Regions from separate parts of the Burkholderia sp. L-4 genome, predicted to be linked through region 1. Evidence: riboswitches for the same ligand, from Rfam matches in the RefSeq annotation. Region 1 holds a riboswitch; each other region holds the start of a gene.
The links. A riboswitch is a leader RNA that binds a small molecule or an ion and turns the genes downstream of it on or off. The one in region 1 is predicted to bind cobalamin.
Positions count from the first base shown of each region.

Region 2: it holds a riboswitch for cobalamin, as region 1 does, so the genes downstream of both, AC1VVG_RS27550 (TonB-dependent receptor domain-containing protein) here and AC1VVG_RS13010 (FecCD family ABC transporter permease) in region 1, are expected to answer to the same signal.
Region 3: it holds a riboswitch for cobalamin, as region 1 does, so the genes downstream of both, cobA (uroporphyrinogen-III C-methyltransferase) here and AC1VVG_RS13010 (FecCD family ABC transporter permease) in region 1, are expected to answer to the same signal.
Region 4: it holds a riboswitch for cobalamin, as region 1 does, so the genes downstream of both, AC1VVG_RS18395 (CbtB domain-containing protein) here and AC1VVG_RS13010 (FecCD family ABC transporter permease) in region 1, are expected to answer to the same signal.

Region 1 is NZ_JBXEOX010000001.1:2,791,239-2,796,780, reverse strand. It holds gene AC1VVG_RS13030 (EVE domain-containing protein) at 90-551, opposite strand; RNA gene ssrS (6S RNA) at 622-803, opposite strand; gene AC1VVG_RS13020 (cell division protein ZapA) at 885-1,199, opposite strand; gene AC1VVG_RS13015 (ATPase) at 1,196-1,546, opposite strand; cobalamin riboswitch at 1,701-1,952, shown strand; gene AC1VVG_RS13010 (FecCD family ABC transporter permease) at 2,112-3,110, shown strand; gene AC1VVG_RS13005 (ABC transporter ATP-binding protein) at 3,107-3,922, shown strand; gene cobT (nicotinate-nucleotide--dimethylbenzimidazole phosphoribosyltransferase) at 3,984-5,039, shown strand; gene AC1VVG_RS12995 (adenosylcobinamide-GDP ribazoletransferase) at 5,029-5,542, shown strand, end outside.
Region 2 is NZ_JBXEOX010000002.1:2,361,225-2,366,766, reverse strand. It holds gene AC1VVG_RS27560 (alpha/beta hydrolase) at 1-279, opposite strand, end outside; gene AC1VVG_RS27555 (TetR/AcrR family transcriptional regulator) at 302-874, opposite strand; gene AC1VVG_RS27550 (TonB-dependent receptor domain-containing protein) at 1,005-2,933, opposite strand; cobalamin riboswitch at 3,149-3,341, opposite strand; gene AC1VVG_RS27545 (hypothetical protein) at 3,758-4,006, opposite strand; gene AC1VVG_RS27540 (threo-3-hydroxy-L-aspartate ammonia-lyase) at 4,123-5,097, opposite strand; gene AC1VVG_RS27535 (helix-turn-helix transcriptional regulator) at 5,148-5,542, opposite strand, start outside.
Region 3 is NZ_JBXEOX010000001.1:1,833,812-1,839,353, reverse strand. It holds gene cobW (cobalamin biosynthesis protein CobW) at 1-231, opposite strand, end outside; cobalamin riboswitch at 561-826, opposite strand; cobalamin riboswitch at 941-1,176, shown strand; gene cobA (uroporphyrinogen-III C-methyltransferase) at 1,287-2,084, shown strand; gene AC1VVG_RS08530 (cobalamin biosynthesis protein) at 2,081-2,458, shown strand; gene cobO (cob(I)yrinic acid a,c-diamide adenosyltransferase) at 2,493-3,095, shown strand; gene AC1VVG_RS08520 (cobyrinic acid a,c-diamide synthase CobB) at 3,098-4,402, shown strand; gene bamE (outer membrane protein assembly factor BamE domain-containing protein) at 4,431-4,970, opposite strand; gene AC1VVG_RS08510 (M20 aminoacylase family protein) at 5,128-5,542, opposite strand, start outside.
Region 4 is NZ_JBXEOX010000002.1:369,369-374,910, reverse strand. It holds gene AC1VVG_RS18410 (2OG-Fe(II) oxygenase) at 1-501, opposite strand, end outside; gene AC1VVG_RS18405 (inorganic phosphate transporter) at 790-2,382, opposite strand; gene AC1VVG_RS18400 (histidine phosphatase family protein) at 2,523-3,140, opposite strand; cobalamin riboswitch at 3,191-3,329, shown strand; gene AC1VVG_RS18395 (CbtB domain-containing protein) at 3,363-3,572, shown strand; gene AC1VVG_RS18390 (CbtA family protein) at 3,586-4,326, shown strand; gene AC1VVG_RS18385 (LysR family transcriptional regulator) at 4,349-5,257, opposite strand; gene metE (5-methyltetrahydropteroyltriglutamate--homocysteine S-methyltransferase) at 5,386-5,542, shown strand, end outside.

The DNA.
Region 1 (5,542 bases):
GGCCGACAGCGGTTGCTTAGGCTGCGCAAAAGTGCCGCGAGTTCCGTGCCGGCCGCGCGTGCTGACCAGATTTGACCTTTGGCGCGCGCCTACTTCATCAGCTTTTCGGTGATGAAGCGCCATTCGGCGCGCGTCACGGGTGTGATCGACAACCGGTTGCCCCGGGCCAGCACGCGCATGTCGGCGAGTTCGTCGTGCTCGCGCAGTGCGGCAAGCGGCACGAGCGGCGACTTCTTCACGTAGCGCACGTCGACGAGCAGCCAGCGCGGCGCTTCCTGCGTCGATTTCGGGTCGTAGTAGGGGCTTTTCGGATCGAACTGCGTGGGATCGGGGTAGGGTGTCGACGACACTTCGGCGAGGCCCGCGATGCCCGGCTCGGGGCAGCTCGAGTGATAGAACAGCACGCCGTCGCCGATCTTCATCGTGTCGCGCATGAAATTGCGCGCCTGATAATTGCGCACGCCGGTCCACGGCAGCGAGCGCTGCGGAGCGTTGGCGAGATCGTCGATGCTTGCTTCGTCCGGTTCGGACTTCATCAGCCAGTATTGCATGGATCGTGATCGACGCAGAAAGGGCTGCTACAAAAGAAAACGGCACCGGGACTCGCCCGATGCCGTTGGATAGGCCCCCGCCTTGGCCGCTAGGCCGGCATCCTGAACCTGGGGTTCAGAATTGGTCGCAGTTAGCAGCACTTCGGGTACATCAGACAGAGTGACGCGCGCGCCCGTGCTACAAATTTCCGCAACCGTGCACATGGCATTGGTTCAAGGAATATATGACCTTGGCGAACCAGGCAGGGAAGCTGACTGAACTGTGATTCGATGCGCCAATTTGACCACCGTTGACCGCCGAGATCAAGGGGAATCGACGCATCGTTTGAAACGTTACTGCGTCTCGTGCTGTGCGAGCACCGCGCCGAGCTGTTCGTTCATCTGGTGCATTGTACGACGGATTTCCTCCGCCGGAAATGCTTCACCGTGCCGCACGCTCGTTTGCAGCCGCAGCAATTCCGATGCGAGCGACAGCGCCGCCATCACCGCAATGCGATCGGTGCCGCGTACCGAACTGTTCGAGCGGATTTTCGACATTTCGGCGTCGACGCGCGCGACGGCCTCGAGCAGTGCCGCTTCGGTCTCGGCCGAACAGGCGAGCCGATAGGCCTGACCGAGAATCGAGACTTCGATCTGCTTGGTGCTCATGCATGTTCTCCGTGGCTGGCCGCGTCATCGCCATCCGGGCGTGCCTGCGCATCCAGCAGGTCGAGCTGGTTGTCGGCTTGCTCCGCGCTTTTCGAGCGCGGTAGCTTTTCGAGAATCGCGTTCAGTTTCACCTGGGCGTCGTCGATCTTTGCCGACAGCGTGTCGCGCTCGGCCGCGAGCGCATTGCGTTCGTCGCGCAGTGCCGCGAGTTCCGCGCGGACCGTGTCCGCTTCCGCGCGCAATTGCGCGACCTGCTCCTCGAGCGCGAGCCGTTCCGCGTGATAGCGCTTGTTCAGCGAAATCAGACGGCCAATATTTTGAGATAAGGTTTCGAGTTCGTTGAGCATTTGCTGCGTCCTCTAAAGACCCAGCATTTTAGCGCGGAATAACGCGCAATCCGACATCTGTAACGTTTCCAGTCGTAACACCCCGGCTTCTTGCCGCGAATCGGTGCTTCCCGTGCGTGTCCGGATGCTTCCTTGACGCTCGCGCGACCGGCTCCTAAACTGGCGCCGCCTCGGTGCTCGCGCGTGGCACGCGCGGTTAAACGGGAAGCAGGGCGTGCGCTCCGGGAGCGTGCCAACCTGCGCTGCCCCCGCAACGGTAAGCGGCCGCGTCCGTCGACGCAGGCCGGCTCGGGCGCGTTTTGCGTGCAGGTGTCGCACGCGGGCGCGGGCCACTGCGCGTGAAACGCGCGGGAAGGCGAGCCGGACCGCCGCCAGCCCGGATACCGGCCGAGACGGGAAGCCCGCACGGGTTTCATGACGCGCGGCCTGCGGGGAGGCGGGGCGCGCAACGCTTCACGGAATGTTCTTCGATGCTGACCCCAATCGTCCGCGCGGCGTCCCCGTCACGTCCGGCCGGCCACCTCGAGCGGATGCGCCGCGCATCATGCGCGCGGCCGTGCACGGCATGAGCGCCGCGCGCGCCGCCGCGATCTGGGCCGCGCTGGCCGCCGCGGTCGCGCTGCTGTTCGTCGCGTCGCTGTCGATCGGCAGCGTGCCGATGTCGCCGTGGCAGGCGCTCGCGTCGCTCGTCCCGCATGGCGGCGACGCGCTGTTCGCCGAGATCGTCCGCACGCTGCGTCTGCCGCGCGCGCTCGCCGGCTTCGCGTGCGGCGCGCTGCTCGCGCTGGCCGGCGCGCTGTTGCAGGTGCTGCTGCGCAACCCGCTTGCGGAACCGTACGTGCTCGGCGTGTCCGGCGGCGCGGCCGGCTTCGCGCTCGTCGCGATGATTGCCGGCGGCGCATGGTGGCTCGTCGACGCGTCGGCATTCGCCGGTTCGCTCGTCTCGGTCGCGCTCGTGCTCGGTCTCGCGCGCCGCGCGTTGTGGCGCGGCGATTCGCGCGACGCGTCGCCGCGCCTGCTGCTCACCGGCGTCGTGATCGCGGCCGGGTGGGGCGCGCTCGTCACGCTGTTGCTGTCGCTCGCTCCCGATGCGCGGCTGCGCGGCATCATCTTCTGGCTCACGGGCGACCTGAACGGCGTGACGGCGCCCTGGTTCGCATGGGGGGCGCTGTTGCTGGCCGCATGCGTCGCGCTGCCGGCCGCGCCGCAACTGAACGTGCTGCTGCGCGGCGACGCGACCGCGCAGGCGCTCGGCGTGCCCGTCGCGCGCCTGCGCGTGCGGATCTATCTCGTCGCGTCGCTGGCGGCCGCTGCCGCGGTGACGACGGCCGGCACGATCGGCTTCGTCGGCCTCGTCGTGCCGCATGCGCTGCGGCTCGCGTTCGGCAACGACCAGCGGATGCTGCTGCCGGCCGCGATGCTCGCGGGCGGCGGCGGCGTGATGGCGGCCGACCTGCTCGCGCGCACCGCGATCGCGCCCGCGCAGTTGCCGGTCGGCGTGATGACCGCGTTGATCGGCGTGCCGGTGTTCCTGTGGATGTTGTTGAGGAGGCCGATGCGATGACGGATGCCGCACTGCACGCGGGCGGCGGCGAGCTGCGCTGCATGGCCGTCGACCTGACGCTGAAGGCCGGCGCGCGCACGTTGCTCGACGGGTTCACGCAGGCGTTTCGGCCTGGCGAGATCTGGTGCGTCGCGGGGCCGAACGGCGCCGGCAAGACGACGCTGCTCGCGACGCTCGCGGGGTTGCAGCCGCCGGCCGGCGGACAGGTCGAGATCGACGGCCGGCCGCTGGTCGCGTGGCCGCCCGGGCCCCTCGCGCAGCGTCGCGCGCTGATGCCACAGCAGCTGCACGACGCGTTCAGCGCGACGGTGCTCGACACGGTGCTGCTTCACCGCTATCCGTATCTCGGCGGCTGGGGCTGGGAGCGCGACGGCGATCGCGCGGCCGCGTACGACGCACTCGCGACGTTCGATCTGACCGCACTCGCGTCGCGCGATGTATTGTCGCTGTCGGGCGGCGAGCGGCAGCGGGTCGCGCTGGCCGCGACGCTGTGCCAGGATGCGCCGCTGATGCTGCTCGACGAACCGCTCGCGCATCTCGACCTGCATCACCAGATCGACTGCCTGACCGCGCTGGGCGCATGGCTCGACCGGGGCCCGCGCACGGTGCTGTTTTCGTGCCACGACCTGAATCTCGCGCGGCGTTTCGCGACGCACGCGTTGCTGCTCGACGGCCGCGGCCGCGCGTCGGCCGGCCCCGTGCACGACGTGCTGACGCCCGAACGCGCGAGCGACGCGTTCGGCTATCCGCTCGTGCTGATCCGCGAGAACGGCCGCGATGCGTTGCTGCCGGCATGGCCTGCGCGACCATGACCTTTCCTTTTCCGATTCCTTCGATGCGCGGCGCGTGCCGCGCCAACGACACGGCTTCCCGATGACGACTTCGACCCCCTTCCCGCCCGCGATCGCGCCGCTCGACGACGCGCTGCGCACGCGCCTGCAGCATGTGATCGACCACAAGACCAAGCCGCCGGGCAGCCTCGGCCAGCTCGAGGCGCTCGCGCTGCAGATCGGCCTGATCCAGCATACCGAGCGACCGGTCGTGCAGCGCCCCGTGACGATCGTGTTCGCCGGCGATCACGGGATCGCCGCCGAGGGTGTCAGCCCTTATCCGCAGGCGGTGACCGCGCAGATGGTCGCGAATTTCCTGGCCGGCGGCGCGGCGATCAACGCGTTCTCGGGCGTCGCGCAGAGCGCGCTCGAGATCGTCGATGCGGGCGTCGCGTCGCCGTTGCCGCTGTCGGACCGGCTGGTGTCGCTGCCGGTCGCGCGCGGCACGCGCAACTTCGCGGCGGAGCCGGCGATGTCGCGCGACGAGGCGATGACGGCGCTCTCCGCCGGCGCGGCGCGCGTGCGCCTGCATGCATCGCTCGGCACGAACGTGATCGGCTTCGGCGAGATGGGGATCGCGAACACGTCGTCGGCCGCGTGCCTGATGAGCCGCCTCCTCGACGTGCCGATCGACGCATGCGTCGGACGCGGCACGGGCCTCGACGACCAGGGGCTCGCGCACAAGCGCGCGGTGCTCGGCCGTGCGCTCGTCAAGCATTCGCATGCGATCGCGCCGCTCGACGTGCTCGCGACGTTCGGCGGTTTCGAGATCGCGATGATGACGGGCGCGTATCTCGCGGCCGCGAGCGAGCGGATGACGATTCTCGTCGACGGCTTCATCGCGACGGCCGCGCTGCTCGTCGCCGAACGCATCGTGCCCGGCGTGCGCGACTACTGCGTGTTCTCGCATACGTCGCACGAGGCCGGCCACCGGCGCATGCTCGAGCATTTCGGCGCGAAGCCGCTGCTCGCGCTCGACCTGCGGCTCGGCGAAGGCACGGGGGCGGCGCTCGCGCTGCCGCTCGTGCGCGCGGCGGCGGCCTTCCTCAGCGAGATGGCGAGCTTCGAGTCGGCCGGCGTCGACAATCGTGACGCCTGATCGCGTGCGCGGCGTGCGGGCCGAACTGCGCTACTTCTTCGTCGCGCTCGGCTATTTCACGCGCGTGCCGGTGCCGCGTTCGATCGGCTACGCGGCCGGCGATCTCGACCAGGCCGCGCGTTATTTCCCGCTCGTCGGCGCGTGCGTCGGCGCGTGGGGTGCGCTCGTCTATCTCGCCGCGCTGCGGGTGCTGCCCCCGTCGATCGCGGTCGGGCTGTCGATGGCGGCAACCCTGCTCGCGACCGGCGCGTTCCACGAGGACGGCCTCGCCGACAGTTGCGATGCGTTCGGCGGCGGTTATACGCGCGACGACGTGCTGCGCATCATGCACGACTCGCGGATCGGCACGTTCGGCGCGGTCGCGCTCGTGATCACGCTCGGCCTGAAATGGCAGGCGCTTGCGTCGATGCTGCCGCTGCGCGCCGCATGGACGATGATCGCCGCGCATGCGGCGAGCCGCGCGGCGGCCGTGAGCCTGCTGATGACGCTCGACTACGTGCGGC
Region 2 (5,542 bases), on a different contig from region 1:
GACGTGGAGGTCCACATCGCCGGCCCGGATCGTCTCGACGCTCGAACGCAGATGGCCGGCCAGTTGCCCGACCGCGGCTGTGTAATGCGCGTCGGCGGCCGCCTTCACGCGCATCCACGCGTCGACATCGTCCGGCGCGGGCATCACGTGCAGCGCATTCAGCGGCACGCCGTCGTCGCCGACCAGGCGTTGCAACGCGGCTCGCGCTTCGTCGCTGATCGAGGTGGGGAAGGGCACGACGCGGCTCGGCAGCACGACGCCATCGGGTTTGTCGTTCATCGCTTGAATTCCATCAGGCCCGTCATGCGGCCGAAGGCCAGTGGCGCAGCATCACGTCGAGCGCATCGAGGCTGCGCGACCACGATGCGTCGGAATCCGGTGTGCCGTGCGAGAAACCGCCGGCGCCTTCGAGCGTCACGTAGCCCATGAAGAAGCCGCCGAGCAGGCGGATCGCATGGGCCTGCTCGGCTTCCGGCAGGTCGTAGCTGCGCAGCACGGCCGAGGTCATCCTGACGAGCCGCCCGCCCGCGCTTTCGGCGGCGCGCTCGGGGCTCACCGGATGGCGCGCAGCCGCAAAGCGACCGGGGTGTGCGCGCGCATAGTCGCGATAGACGTTCGCGAGCGCGGTCAGCGCATCCTTGCCGGTGCGGCCGGCCAGCGCATCGGCGGCGCGATCGGCCAGCTCCTGCAGCGCGAACAGCGCGATCCGGCTCTTGAGATCGTCGAAACTCGGGACATGGGAATACAGGCTGGCCAGCTTGACGCCGAAATGCCGCGCGAGCGCCGCGCCGGTGAGCGGCTCGAAGCCGGTTTCGTCGGCGAGCCGCGCGCCGGCTTCGACGAGTCTGTCTACGGTAATGCCGGCACGCGCCATGACGAATGCTATGTGAATTAGTCAAAAAACTAATTCTATTAGTTTTTGCCGCGAAGTCAATTTCCCGTACGGTGCCGGCCATGCCGATCCGCCCCGGCGCCCGCGACGCAGGCGCCGGCGCGACCGGTCGTCAGAACGTGTAGGTGACCTTGCCGAACGCCGTGCGGCCGAGCGTGTTGTAGCCGTACGCGGTCATGTATTGCCGGTCGAACAGGTTCGACAGCGACGCCGACACCGTCAGGTGCGAATTGATCCGGTACGACGCGCGCAGGCTCACCGTCAGGTACGACGGCAGATACGTCGTGTTGGCCGGATCGTCGAACGTCGTGCCGCCGTAGAGCAGCGATGCGCCCGTGCTCAGCGCGTGGAGCTTCAGTTCGTCCCACGTGTGGTCGACGCTGAGGCTGACCGTCTGGCGCGGCCGGCGGTTGAGCCAGGTCTGGTTGGTCTCGTCCTGCGGATTCAGGAGGCCGACGGCCAGACTCACCGGCGTCGAGCGGCCGATCGTCCCCTTGTACGACAGGTCGATGCCGCGAATGTGCGAACGGCCGATGTTCATCGGCGAGAACGTTGCCGGGTTGTACGCGATCAGGTTGTTGACGTGCGTGTCGTAGACCGCCGCCGAGAACGTGCCGTACGACGTGTTCGCGTCGAGCGCGGCCTCGACCGACGTGCTGCGTTCCGGGCTGAGGTTCGGATTGCCGTAGCCGGGGTAGTACAGGTCGTTGAAACTCGGCAGGCGGAATGCGTTGCCGTACGACACGCGCGCGGTGTAGACCGGCGTGATCGCCCACGACAGCGCGGCGTTGCCGGTGTTCACGCCTTGCCCGGCGATGATCTCGCGACGCCCCGCGAGGAACAGCGTCACGCTGCCGAGCGTGGCCGACTGATGCAGCGAAAACGCCGAGTCGTTGCGCGTCGGTATGCCGCCGGGCGCGTCGATCGGCAGGAATGCCTGTTCGCGCGTGAAATCGTAGGCGAGCTTCGTTTCGCCCGACAGCGGCAGGCCGAACAGGCGGAACCCGTGCGCCTGATGGGTCAGCGACGTCGACGTGCTGATGCGCTGCGAATTGATCTGGTCGGTTGCGAGGGCCGGATTGTCCGCGTAGATGAACTGGCGGTCGTTCGCATAACCGAACGACTGGTCGAACTGCGTATCGGGCGTGATGTCGAGATGAAATGCGATGCCGGTCGTCAGCTGGTGATCGAGCTCGCGATTCGCATAGCCGCTGTTGTCGTAGGACAGGTCGGAGCGGTGATACAGCGCGAACGTCGAGATCGACCAGTTGTCGCGCGCATAGCCGAGCCGCGCATCGAGATCCTGCGCGTGATACGGATTGCGGCCGGCTTCGTGACCGTAGAAGAAGGGCCGCGTCGCATCGATGCCGGCCGTGTTGTAGTCGTGCAGCCCCAGCGAGTAGGTGACACCGCCGAGCGCGGCCAGCGGCCCTGTCGACGGCAGGGTGCCCGACGTGCGGAACTGCGTGTCGAACGTCTTGTTCGATCCGCCGCCGAACGACACGGTGGTCTGGTTCGGCCGGTTGGCGGCGCGGCGCGTGAAGAGCTGCACGACGCCGCCCATCGCGTTGCTGCCGAACGATGCGGCGGCCGGGCCCGAAATCACTTCCACGCGTTCGAACGCGTCGGCCGGCAGGTCGGCCCACGGCGCGATGCCGGTGGTCGGCGAGCCGATCCGGATCCCGTCGATGAACACGGCGACCTGGCTGGCCGACGAGCCGCGGATGCTGACCGACGCGGACGAGCCGGGGCCGCCGCTCTGCGAGACGGTCACGCCCGGCAGCGTCGCGAGCGCCTGCGTGATGCTCGGGTCGGTCGACGACAGCCGGTCGAGATCTTCTCGCGTAAGCACCTGCGTCGACGCATAGCGCCGGTCGAACGATTCGGGCAGGTGCCGCGTGTCGGTCACGCTGATCGTCGGCAGATCGGCGCCTTCCGCGGGCTGGGCGGGCGGCTGGAGCGCGGTATCGCCGGCGGCGTGGGCGAGCGGGGTGAGCAGCGCGGTGGCGGCGGATGTGGCGAGCAGGTAACGAAGGTTCATCAGACAGCGAGAGAAAGCGTGTGGCGCGTAGGGCGGTCGCGAGCGAAGGGCGACCAGGTTGCGCATGCCGACGGCGTGTCGGCGCGACGCTTGCGGCAGGGAAGCGGATTCGGGAACGAAGGACATCTGACGGATCCTGAGGTCGGGTCGTCCATGCAACGGGCGACCGCCAACGGCGGCGCTTGCGCATCGGGACACCCCGCCCGGTGCGGCTGCTGGACCTCGGGTCGATGGCAGGTCTCCTGGCTCGCGGGTCGTCATCCGTGCGGACCTTCCCGGTTTCCCAGTGGCGCGCAGTGGCACGGATTCGCCGCTCACAGTTGCGGGGGCAGCCGCAGATTCGAGTCGTTGCCCGTCCTGCGTTCCCTTTTGATCCCATCGCTGGGAACCATCAGCGCGCAAGGGTAATGGCGTGCGCTCCCGCACGTCAATTGCCGCGCCGCGCGAGGGTGCGAAAAAACGTCATTCTCCGGCAAGCGCTTTCCGAATCCTTTCGCTTGTGTGTTGGTGTCGCGTTTCTCGTCTGATGAATCGGGAGGGGCAAGCGGCATGCGAGCCGCGTCGTATCGAACGCGAAACCGTAGGTTGTCCGGTCGACGTCAGCCGGCGCGTTGAGCAGCCCGGGCAGCGGCACAGCGTCGTCGCGGCGCGGATCGCCGAGCCGCATGCCGGTCGGTCGCCGCGGTTGCACGATCGGCCAGCCGAACAGCTGCAGATCGCGGAACAGCCCGCACCGACGACATCCTCGCCGCACGCGACCCGTCGCTGCCGGCGTTCTGATTGCCGGCGGGGCCGGGCGCGGCAGCGGCGCCCGGCGCGCGCCGTTACATGTGCGTGCCGGCGTGCGCGCGGCCGCCCGGGTCGCCGCCCCGATCGGGCGGCGTATTGTTCTGATCGATCTTCGCGAGCACGAAGCCGGCGTGCGGCAACGCGCCGGGCGAGCGGTGCATCGCCTGCGCGACGACGTCGTGCGGCGATGCGGCGGGGAAACCGGATGACGTCGCGCCCGGTTGGGCGAACGCCGGAAGGGAGGCGACCGCCAGGGCGGCGGCGACGATCGCGTGCGTGTTCATGGTGGCTCCTTCACGACTGACTGCGGGCAACGTCATCAGTCTAGGGCGCGAAACTTAACGCGTCGTGAAGGTGCCATGGCGCACGGATGACAGGATGTTCATGTGCGCCGCGACGCTTAGGCCGGCGTCGACACCAGTGCGCAGAAGTTCTCGAGATCGACGTTGCCGCCGCTGATCACGACGCCCACGCGCTTGCCCTGCAGCGCGTCCTTCATCCGTCGCACGGCGGCGAACGCCAGGCAGCCGGTCGGCTCGACGACAATCTTCATACGGGTGGCGAAGAAGCGCATGCAGTCGATCAGCTCCGCGTCGGTCGCGGTCAGGATGTCGTCGACGTCGCGGCGGAGGATCGGGAACGTCAGGTTGCCGAGGTATTGCGTCTGCGCGCCGTCGGCGATCGTGCGCGGCGTGTCGATCCGCACGATCGCGCCGGACCGGAACGATTGCTGGCCGTCGTTGCCGGCTTCGGGTTCCACACCGTACAACTTCGCGTGCGGCGACAGCGCGCGGGTCGACAGCGCGGTGCCCGACAGCAGCCCTCCGCCGCCGAGCGGCGCGAACACCGCGTCGAGCGGGCCGACTTCGTCGAACAGTTCCTTGGCGGCCGTGCCCTGGCCGGCGATCACGTCCGGATGGTCGTAGGGCGGCACCAGCGTGAGTCCGTGCCGTTCGGCAAGATCGCGCCCGATCTGCTCGCGGTCCTCGGTGTAGCGATCGTAGGTCACGACGTTGCCACCGTAGCCACGCGTCGCGGCCATCTTCGCGGCCGGCGCATCCTGCGGCATCACGATCGTCGCGGGAATACCGAGGATGCGCGCCGACAGCGCGATCGCCTGGGCATGGTTGCCGGACGAGAACGCGACGACGCCGTGGCGGCGCTGTTCGGCGTTGAAACGCGACAACGCATTGAACGCGCCGCGGAACTTGAAGGCGCCCATGCGCTGCAGGTTCTCGCACTTGAAGAACACCTGCGCGCCGAGCGCTTCGTCGATCGTTCGCGACGTCATCACCTGCGTGCGGTGCGCATGGCCTTCGAGCCGGGCCGCGGCCGCGGCGACGTCGTCGTACGTGGGGAGGGTCGGAGAGTTCATGGTTGCTCGAGAGTCGGAAAGGTCAGTCAACTGGAAAGCAGGGCCCCGCGTCACTTCGCGTCGTTGTAGACGGTCGCGCGCGAGACGCCGAGATGCTGCGACACGATCTCCATCGCGCGGCGCACCTCGAGGAAGCCGTCGGCCTTCAGCGTCTGCAGCAGCTCGCGGCGCTGGTCGGTCTTCAACTCGCGCGGCGTCGTCGCGAGGCGCGTCGCGAACGCGTCGATGCGCTGCCGGATCGCGTCCGCCCCGGCCGGATCGAGCGTGTCGACGACGGCCTCGCCGTCCGTGCGGCAAAACTGGTTCAGCATGCCCTGGAAGCCGCGGAACAGCGTGACGTCCGCATTCAGGCACAGCGCGGCCACGTAGCGCCCGGTCGAATCCTTGATGCCGATCGACGTGCTTTTCGCGGTGCGGCCGTCCGCGAAGCGGTTCGGGTAGTTCG
Region 3 (5,542 bases), 960 kb from region 1:
CGCGAGTTCGTACAGCTGGCCCGACGCTTCGCCCTGCGCGCCGTCGGCGTCCTCGCAGCCGATGCCGCAGCCCTTGAGGATCTCGCCGTCGATGCCGAGCTCGCCGAATTCGTTGACGATCACCGCGATGCGGCGGCCCGCGGCGTGCTGCAGGATGTGGCGCATCAGCGTCGTCTTGCCGCTGCCGAGAAAGCCCGTGACGATCGTGACGGGAAGCTTGCGTAGGGTCATGGTAGGTCCGGTGTCGAAGAGGGAATCAGGACGGGATCGTCGCGTTGGCGGCGGCGAGGCCATTCATCGGGCGACGCGCAGGCAGACCGCCGCGCGATCCGCGCGAACAACCGCGCGACGGGCGGAACAACGAATCGGACATGGTGCTTCCTTGCGAACGGTCGACATCGTGAATGCCAACACGGCTGCCGCCGGCCCTGCCCGCGCCGCCTGCCGTTCGCCGTCTCGGCCCGGCGCGTTCGCGCGGGGGGCAGATCGGCGGAGGAAGCGGAACACCCCGGGCGTCGGGCCTGCTGCGGCCGTGGACGATGCGCCGCCTCCCCGCGGCGCTGAACCCCAACGTTTAGGCCGGTATCCGGGCTGGCGAACACGCCGCTTCGCCTTCCCGGATGCGCGCGGCATCCAGTGGCGGTCGTCCGCCTGCACGCGGCAGGCGGCGAAGCGGCGCTGCATCGCGCTCGCGCGCGACACGTTCGCTTACCGTTGCGGGGGCAGCACAGGTTGGCTCGACTGCGGTGCAGGCAGGCTCCCTGTTTCCCGTTTAACTGCGCGCGCCGGAGCGGCACGCGCGAGCACCAAAACGCGTGCGAGTGTAGGCGGCGGGGCCGGGAGCGTCAAGGCGGCACGGGGCGCCGGACTGCGTTGCGCACCGCCGGCGCACCGTGCCGGAGGCCGGCCGTGGCCGGTTCGCGCGGGCGAACCGCTGTGCTATCGTATGCGCCGCGTTCGGTGCTCGCATGCGCATTCCGCGCATGCAGTTAAACGGGAAACAGGAGGCGGACGACCGCCCGGCCTGTGCTGTCCCCGCAACGGTACGCCGCCCGCGCGCCGCGCTCCCCGCGCACGCGCCCAGGCCGCCCGCGATGCCACTGCCCTTCACCGGGCGGGAAGGCTGCGGCCTGGCAAGCGGCCAGCCCGGATACCGGCCGACGCAAGGGGCGAGCCCGATGCTCGCCGAACGCCCGATCCGCGGGGGACGGATGGGGTGCGCATTCCGCCCGCGTCCGCGCGGGCTTCGTCCGATCCGTCATGCACTGCCTGCCCGCCGGCCGCCGATGTGCCGCCCGCCTGTTCCTTTCCACTGTTTCGACACGGTGCGTGCCGTGCCGCGTGCGATGAGCCGCGCGTGGCTCATCGGCGCCGGCCCCGGCGATGCGGACCTGCTGACGCTCAAGGCCGTGCGTGCGATCGGCGCGGCCGACGTGCTGCTCGTCGACGATCTCGTGAATCCCGACGTGCTGCGCCATGCACGCGCCGACGCGCAGGTCGAGCACGTCGGCAAGCGCGGCGGCCATGCGTCGACGCCGCAGGAAGCGATCGTCGCGCACTTGCGGGCGGGCCGCAGCGTCGCGCGGCTCAAGGGCGGCGATCCATTCGTGTTCGGCCGCGGCGGCGAGGAACTGGCCGCGCTGGGCGCGGCGGGTTTTGCGGTCGAGATCGTGAACGGCATCACCGCAGGCATTGCCGCGCCGGCCGCGCTCGGCATCCCGGTCACGCAGCGCGGCGCCGCACAGGGCGTGATCTTCGTCACGGGCCACGGCGCGGGCGCCGACGAGCCCGACTGGCACGCGCTGGCGGCCACGCGCATGACGATCGTGATCTACATGGGCATTCGCCGGCTCGACGCGATCACCGCCGCGCTGCGCGGCGGCGGCCTGCCCGGCGATACGCCGTGCGCGGCGATCGAGCATGCGACCCGCCCCGAGCAGCGGCAGGTCCTCGCGACGCTCGACACGCTCGTCGAACGCGTCGGCGCAACCGGCATCGGTTCACCGGCCATCGTCGTGATCGGCCGCGTCGCGGCGCTTGCCGACGATCCGGCCGTGCGTGCGGCGCTCGGCGGCCGCGCATGATGCGCGTCGCGCTCGGCATCGGTTTTCGCGCGGGCGTCACGGCCGCGCAGCTCGATGCCGCGATCCGGGCGGCGCTGGCGCGTTACCCGGCCGCCGAACCGGCGCTCGTCGCGACGCTCGCCGACAAGGCGTGTGCGCGGGCGCTGCGCATGCTGTGCGCGCGCCGCGGCTGGCCGCTCGTCGCGTTCGACGCGGCGCAGTTGGCGAGCCGTCCCGAACTGGCCGCGAGCGGCCCGTCGGACGCCGCGCTGGCGCGCTTCGGGGTGGCGGGCGTGGCCGAACCCTGCGCGCAGCTCGCGGCGCCGCATGGCAGGCTGCTGGGCCCCAAATCCATCCGGGACGGCGTGACGGTTGCCCTCGCCGGCCCGCTCTGAACCCTTTGTTTCGCTTTCGACAGGACGATTTCCGATGAAGACCGATGCCGAATCCCATCAGCGAATGACCGAACGCCGCCGCGCCGGCCACGAGAAGAAGCAGGCCGCCGCCACCCTGGAAAAGGGCCTGCTGATCGTCAATACCGGCAACGGCAAGGGCAAGAGCACGGCTGCGTTCGGCATGGCCGTGCGCGTGCTCGGCCACGGCATGCGGCTCGGCGTCGTGCAGTTCATCAAGGGCGCGCTGCATACGTCCGAGCGCGACTTTCTCGGCGCGGTCGCGGAATGCGATTTCGTGACGATGGGCGACGGCTATACGTGGAACACGCAGAACCGCGACGCCGATATCGCGACCGCGCGCAAGGGCTGGAACGAGGCGCGCCGGATGATCGAGAGCGGCGACTACCGGATGGTGATCCTCGACGAGCTGAACACCGTGCTGAAGTATGAATACCTGCCGCTCGACGAAGTGCTCGCGACGCTCGTCGCGCGTCCCGCTTCGGTGCACGTCGTCGTCACGGGGCGGCACGCGCCCGATGCGCTGATCGACGCGGCCGATCTCGTCACCGAAATGCGGCTCGTCAAGCACCCGTACAAGGAGCAAGGCGTGAAGGCGCAGCGCGGCGTGGAGTTCTGAGCGTGCCGGCCTGCCCCGCGCTGTTCGTCAGCGCACCCGCGTCGGGCCAGGGCAAGACGTCGGTGACGGCCGGTCTTGCACGGCTGCACCGCCGGCTGGGCCGCCGCGTGCGCGTGTTCAAGACCGGGCCCGACTTTCTCGATCCGATGCTGCTCGAGCGCGCGAGCGGCGCGCCCGTGCATACGCTCGATCTCGGGATGGTCGGCGAAACCGGCTGCCGCGCGCTGCTCGCCGATGCCGCGCGCGACGCGGATCTGATCCTGATCGAAGGCGTGATGGGGCTGTTCGACGGCACGCCGAGCAGCGCCGATCTCGCGGCCGCGTTCGGCGTCCCGGTCGTCGCGGTGATTTCGGCGAAGGCGATGGCGCAGACGTTCGCGGCGATCGCGTTCGGGCTCGCCCGGTTCAGGCCGGCACTGCCGTTTCACGGCGTGCTGGCAAACCGCGTCGGCTCCGCGCGGCATGCGGAACTGCTGCAGCAGGCGCTGCCCGGCGACCTCCGCTGGCTCGGACACGTGCCGGCCGATGCGGGCATCACGCTGCCGGAGCGGCATCTCGGCCTGCATCAACCGGCCGACATCGACGATCTCGATGCGCGGCTCGAGCGCGCGGCCGACGTGCTCGTGCGGACGGCGCTCGCCGAATTGCCGCCGGCCGTCGCGTTCGCGGCACCGGACGCCGCGGCGCCGCTGCCGCGCGCGCTTGCGGGCAAGCGGATCGCCGTCGCACGCGATGCGGCGTTCTCGTTCATCTATCCGGCGAACCTCGCGCTGCTGGATGCGCTCGGTGCGGCGGTGCGGTTCTTCTCGCCACTCGCCGACGAACCGGTGCCCGACGATTGCGACGCGCTGTTCCTGCCGGGCGGTTATCCGGAACTGCATGCGGCGACGCTCGCGGCGAATGCCGGGACCGCGCGGACGATTCGCACGCACGCGGCGGCCGGCCGGCCGATCGTCGCGGAATGCGGAGGGATGGTGTATCTGTGCGAATCGCTGACCGACGTGGACGGCGTGACGACGCCGATGCTGGGCGTGTTGCCGGGTCATGCGACGATGCAGCGCCGGTTCGCGGCGCTCGGCATGCAGCAACTCGAGACGCGCAACGGGCCGATGCGCGGCCATACGTTCCACTATTCGCGGTTCGCGACGCCGCTGGTGCCGGTGGCGAGCGCCGCGCGCCCCGACGGCGCGCCGGGCAGCGGCGAAGCCGTCTACCGCTGCGGCGCGATCGTCGCGACGTACATGCACATGTACTGGCCGTCGAATCCGGAGATGGCGGCGGCCCTGTTCGGCGGCACGGCATTCTGACGGAACAGCCTGCGTGCGTGCCGCGACGTCAGGGCTTTTCGCGCCCCGGCGCCTCCGAGCGCGACGTCCGGATCACGGTGCCGTCGGGCGAGAAATGCGCGTTGAACATCGCGTCGCCCGATACGCCGCCCTCGGCCCAGTGCCAGCTCCACACCTCTTCATGGCTCAACGCGTATTGCGCGACTTCGGTCGGTTTGCCGAGCAGTTGCCGCACGTCGTCCTTCGACATGCCGGGCACGACCTTCGCGATGTTGGCCGCGGTCAGCGCCTGCGTGATCGACACGAGCCGGCCGTCCGGCCCGAAATCGAGCATGTAGGTACGCGTGCCGTACGGGCCGCGCGGGTACTCGAAGCGCTGCGAGCCGTCGTCGCCCTGCCTGACCATCTCGGGCTTGCCCGCCTGGCGGAGCACGTCCTCGGTCGTCGAGACACCCGGCTGCAGTTTGCCGAACGCGAGCGGGTCGGGCTTGATCGAATTCACCGCGTCCGCCACCTTCTGGTCGTCACACCCGGCCGCCAGAACGCCCACCGCACAGGCCGTCAGCACGGTCAGAAGCTGTTTTCGCATGTCATTCACACCTGTATTCATCGAGCCGATCCGGCGTCGCGCGCAGCGTAGCACGCGACCTGTCCCGCCGATGTCAAGGAGCGTCAAATCCGAGCACATCCGTCGCGGCCGGAAAAGCTCATGCGAGCCCGGCAACGACGACGTTCGCGAAACCGCGTCATACCAGAAACGCCTCGGCCAGCTTGACCCAGTACGACGCGCCGGTCGGCAGCGCCGCGTCGTTGAAGTCGTAGCCCGGGTTGTGCACCATGCAGCCGCCCTCCCCGTCGCCGTTGCCGATGATCAGGTAGCAGCCCGGCCGCTTTTCGAGCAGGAACGCGAAATCCTCGCTGCCGGTGAGCGGCACCATCCCGTCGATCAGGTTTGCATCGCCGACCCACTCGCGCGCCACGCCGCGCGCGAACGCCGTCATTTCCGCGTCGTTGACGAGCACCGGGTAGCGGCGCTGGTAGTCGATCGTCGCGGTCGCGCCGAACACGGCGGCCTGCGCGTGGACGACTTCCTTGATGCGCGTTTCGAGCAGGTCGCGCACGTCGGGCTTCAGCGCGCGCACCGACAGGCGCATCTGCGCG
Region 4 (5,542 bases), on a different contig from region 1:
CAGGATCGCGACCTGCAGCGGAAACACGTGCTCGCCATAGAGATCCTGATGGAGACAGTTGTAGTCGTCGGGACCGTATTGCAGGATCAGCGGCGTCGGTCGCGTCTGTCCCGCCGAGTGGCAGCGATCGAGGAAGGTCGTAGAGTCTTTCGGATAGCGGACGTCGATCCCGAGTGCCTGGTTCCAGCGATTCGCGATCGGCGCGAGATGCGGGTAGAGCGTCGCGCGCAGCTCGGCGATGACCGCTGGCAGCGGATACGCAAAATACTTGTATTCGCCGCGACCGAACCCGTGCCGCGCCATCACCACGCGTGAACGATAAAGTGCATCCCGCGGATACAGCGCCGCGAGCGCATCGCACTCGTCCGTCGAAATCAGGCCCGGCACATGCGCGCATCCGTACCGATCGAGTTCGGCGCCGACAGTCGGCCAGTCGAGGGTGTCGACGCGTCGCGCGATGTCCGGCGATGCGATGGCAGGTTGCAGATCGGCGATGTTCACGGGCGTCCCTCGGTTCGTCAGCGATGTGGCGCCGGGTCGCGCGAAACGCCCGGAAGCATTGCGTGCATGGTTGCGGCCACGGAGAAAGTCGACGAACCCAGTCTAACGACGTTCGTGTGCGGATGCGCTCCAGATCTTGCGCTTCAATTCGGAACGAGGAGGGGACGGCATGGTGCGCGCACGGACATTCGAACACTGCGGCGGATCGGTGCGGAGAGGCGCGGAGGCGAGCGGTGAATCTTCCACGACAGGCGGCCGGCTGATACCGGCCACCCGTTGCAACCCGAATCAAGCCAGCGACCGGAACAACCAGTAGAGCCCGCCGGCAAGCGCGATCGACGCCGGCAGCGTCAGCACCCACGCGAGCACGAGGCTGCGCACCGTGCTCCATTGCAGTCCGGAGCCGTTCGCCGCCATCGTGCCCGCGACACCCGACGACAATACGTGGGTCGTCGACACGGGCAGGCCGTACACGTCGGCGGCGCCGATCGTCAGCATCGCGACGAGTTCGGCCGATGCGCCCTGTCCATACGTCAGATGCTGCTTGCCGATTTTTTCGCCGACGGTCACGACGATCCGCTTCCAGCCGACCATCGTGCCGAGGCCCAGCGCGATCGCGACGGCGACCTTCACCCAGGTCGGAATGAACTTGGTCGCGTGGTCGAGCTGCTTGCGATAGTTGTCGATCGCGAGCTTGTCGTCGGCGGCGAACGCGGGCTGACCGGACTTCTCGATCAGGCGGATGGCTTCGGAGACGAGATACATCGTGTTGCGCACGTTGTCGACGTCGCGCTGCGGCACGGCCGCCATCGAGCCCGACGCGCCGACCGCGGTCGCGAGCGACGTCGACAGTTGCTGCACGGCCGGCAGCACGGCGGGCGTCAGTTCGCGATGCTGAACGTAGTGCTCGACGTCGGCGCGCGGGTTCGCGGACGGCGCGACGCCGTTCGTGTACTTGCCGAACGTCGCGGCCGCCTGGTTCGCGACCGCCACGAAGGTTTGCGATTCGGCCGGCGTGACGGCCTTGTTCAGCGCATACGCGGTCGGCACCGTGCCGATCAGGATCAGCATGATGAGGCCCATCCCTTTCTGTCCGTCGTTCGACCCGTGTGCGAACGACACGCCCGTGCAGGTCAGGATCAGCAGGCAGCGAATCCAGAACGGCGGCGGCTGATCCTTCGGCGGCTCCTTGTACAGCTCGGGAATCCGCACGAGCGCTTTCAGCACGAGCAGCAGCAGCGCCGCGCACAGGAAGCCGACGATCGGCGAGACCAGCAGCGACTTGCCGACGCCGAGCGCCTGGCCCCAGTCGACGCCGCTCGTGCCGGACGGCCCGTGCATCAGCTGGTTCATCAGCCCGACGCCGATGATCGACCCGATCAGCGTATGCGAGCTCGACGAGGGCAACCCGAAATACCAGGTCGCGAGGTTCCACACGATCGCGGCGATCAGCAGCGCGAACACCATCGCGAAGCCCGCGCCGCTGCCGACCTGCAGGATCAGCTCGACGGGCAGCAACTGCAGGATCCCGAACGCGACGGCGCCGCTCGAGACCATCACGCCGAGGAAGTTCCACATGCCCGACCAGATCACCGCGACGTTCGGCGTCAGCGAATGCGTATAGATCACGGTGGCGACCGCATTCGCGGTGTCGTGGAAGCCGTTGACGAATTCGAAGCCGAGCGCGATCAGCAATGCCGCGCCGAGCAACAGGTACGGAAACAGCGAGCCTTCGCGGACCGGCGACAGATCGTCGAACAGGTGCGTGCCGATATAGAGGGCGCCGAGCACGAGCACCAGCAGGAACACGGCATAGCCGATCTGCCTGGTACGTTCGATGGAGCCGGCGTTGTTCGGGGCGGACGAAGCAGGTTGATTCATGACGGCATCTCGTGAGGGAACCGCGTCCGATCCTAGCGGTGACCAGCAGTCAGTTTGATGACAGTCGGGACCACGAACGGCGTGTCTTACGGGATGTAAGCTGATTGGCCGAATGCTCGGCGCTGCGTCGCCCTGATCGCTCACATAGTGGGCGCAACGGTGGTTGACGCACCGGCATCGCGTCGGTCGTCATCCGGCGCGACCCATGACCAGCCGTCCGGCGAAGCGGCGAATGTCGTGCATGACAGCGGCGCGATGTCGAGACGCGCGGCCGCCGCCGGATCCATCCGCAGCACATGCGCGAGGGCCGCACGGACGAGCGGCGCGTGCGTGATCGCGATCACGTCGCGACCGGGCGGCAGCGCGTTCAACCATGTGCCGACCCGATGCGCGGCGGCTGCGAACGATTCGCCGCCGTGCGGCGAGGCGGACGGATCGCCGATCCACGCGGCAAGTTCGCCCGGCAGATCGCGTGCGAGGTCGCTCAGGCGCTTGCCGCGCCAGTTGCCGTAGTCGATGTCGCGCAGCGCGTCGTCGACGTCGGCGCGCAGCCCGAGCGCATCGGCGGTCTGCCGCGCACAGCATGCGGGGCTGCACAGCACGACGAGCGATCCGCCGGCGCGTGACCACCGGCCGCGCCACGCGGCAGCTTCGGCGAGCCCGCGCGCGTCGAGCGGATCGTCGTCGGGGAACGTGCCGGTGCGCATCGCCCGGGTCGATGCGTGTGCGATCAGGCGCAACGAGGCATGCAGGGTCATGTCGATGGTCGGATGATCCGGAACGGGACGTGATTGTCACCGCGCGATCACTTCAATACGCGCCCGTTCGCGCGTACAATTCGCCCGATACGAAACGCGGAAGCCGGTGCAATTCCGGCGCGGTCGCGCCACTGTAACCGGAGAATCGACGATCCCGGAAGCCAGACCTGCCTTCGTACCCATCCATCATTTGTCGGGGCGCGATTCCCCTGAGGTGCATCCATGAGCGAAGCAGTGCTGAAGCCGGCGGTCGTGCCGGCCCCCATCCCCGTCCGTGAACTGTTGCCCTGGGCCGTATTCGTCGGCCTGATCCTGTTGCTCGCCCTGTATTTCGTCGGCGCGGAACAAGGCGCGACGTCGCTCGTGCCGGGCATGTATGTCCACGAGTTCGTCCACGACGGCCGCCATCTGCTCGGCTTTCCCTGCCACTGACGCGGAGCACACGATGGTCGGAAAGCTGCTCATGCGCGGGATGCTCGCAGGCATCGCCGCGGGCCTCATCACATTCGGTTTCGCGAAAATCGTCGGCGAACCGCAAGTCGGTCGGGCGATCTCCCTTGAAGAAAAACTCGATGCCGCCAAGGGCGACGAGCCCGGGCACGATCACGATCACGAGGTCGAACTGGTCAGCCGCCACACCCAGGCCGGCCTCGGCCTGCTGACGGGCGTCGTGACCTATGGCGCGGCTTTCGGCGGACTGTTCTCGCTGGTCTTTGCCTATGCGTACGGGCGCGGCGGCCGCCTGCCGGCACGGCAGCTCGCCGCGTGGCTCGCGCTGGGGGCGTTCATCGCCCTCGTGATCGTGCCGAACATCAAGTACCCGGCCAATCCGCCGGCGGTCGGCGACCCCGATACGATCGGCCAGCGCACGGGCCTGTTCTTCCTGATGATCGCGATCTCGATCGCGACGATGGTGTTCTCGGTCGGCGTGCGCCGCCACCTGCTGGCGAAGCTCGGTCAATGGAACGCGTCAATCGTCGCGGGCCTCGTGTTCGTCGCGATCATCGCGGCCGTGCAGCTGGGGTTGCCGTCGTTCGACGAGGTACCGGCCGCATTCCCGGCTGCCTTGCTGTGGAAGTTCCGCGTCGCCGCGCTCGGGATGCAGGCGATCATGTGGACGACGATCGGCCTGCTGTTCGGCGCCTGGGTCGAACGCAGCGAACGCATCGCGATGCGCGCCGCCTGACGCGCATGCCGGACGAGCGCGCCTAGCGCAGCATGCGCGGCGCGCTCCACGTCGATTCGCGCGCCAGCGCGACGAACGCGGCCAGATAGTCGATCGATGCATCCGCCTCGCGGATGCCGAGGAAGATCTGCTTCGCGATTCCCTTCTTGCCGAGCTTGACCGGCACGACCGGCATCCGGTCGGCGTACTCGTCGGCCAGCCATCTCGGCAGCGCGGCCACGCCGCGCCCGCTCGCCACCATCTGCAGCATGATGTCGGTCGTCTCGATCGACTTGTGCCGCCTCGGCACGATGCCGGCCGGCGTCAGGAACTGGTTGTAGATGTCGAGCCGGTCGGTTTCGACCGGGTACGTGATCAGGATCTCGTCGGTCAGCTGCTCGGGCGTGACGTAGTCGGCGTTCGCGAACCGGTGCGAGTCGGCGACCACCAGCACCTGCTCGTAATCGAACACGGGATCGAAGCGCAACCCCGGCTTGTTCAACGGGTCGGGTGTCACGAGCACGTCGACGTCATGGCCGAACAGCGCGCCGATGCCGCCGAACTGGAAGCGCTGCTTCACGTCCACGTCGACGTCGGGCCAGCGCGACAGGTACGGCGACACGACCTTCAGCAGCCACTGGTAGCACGGGTGGCATTCCATCCCGATGCGCAGCGTGCCGCGCTCGCCCTTCGCGTACTGCTTCATCCGCTCCTCGGCGAGTTCGAACTGCGGCAGCAGCCGGTTCGCCAGTTTCAACAGGTAGTGCCCGCCCTGCGTGAGCCGCAGGCCGCGGCCTTCGCGGTCCCAGATCGGCGTGCCGAGCTGCTGCTCGATCTTCCGGACGGTATGGCTGAGCGCCGATTGCGTGAGGTGCAGCGCATTGGCGGCCGCCGTCAGCGAGCCGTGGCGCTCGACTTCACGAATGACGACGAGATGGAATCGTTCCAGCATGGATGGGGGTCACGCAATGAATACATGAACAACTTTAATGGATGAATGAAATAATGCCATTTTATTTCATGTGTTGAAATCCCTATGATGGCTGCCGGATCTTCAATTTTTCTCTGGACGGCAGCTTCATGGTCACGACACACAATCTCGGTTTCCCGCGCATCGGCGCGAAGCGCGAACTCAAGTTCGGTCTCGAGCGCTACTGGAAGGGCGAATCGTCGCGCGACGCGCTGAAGGCGCTCGGCGCCGAGCTGCGCCGGCGCCACTGGCACGATCAGCGCGACC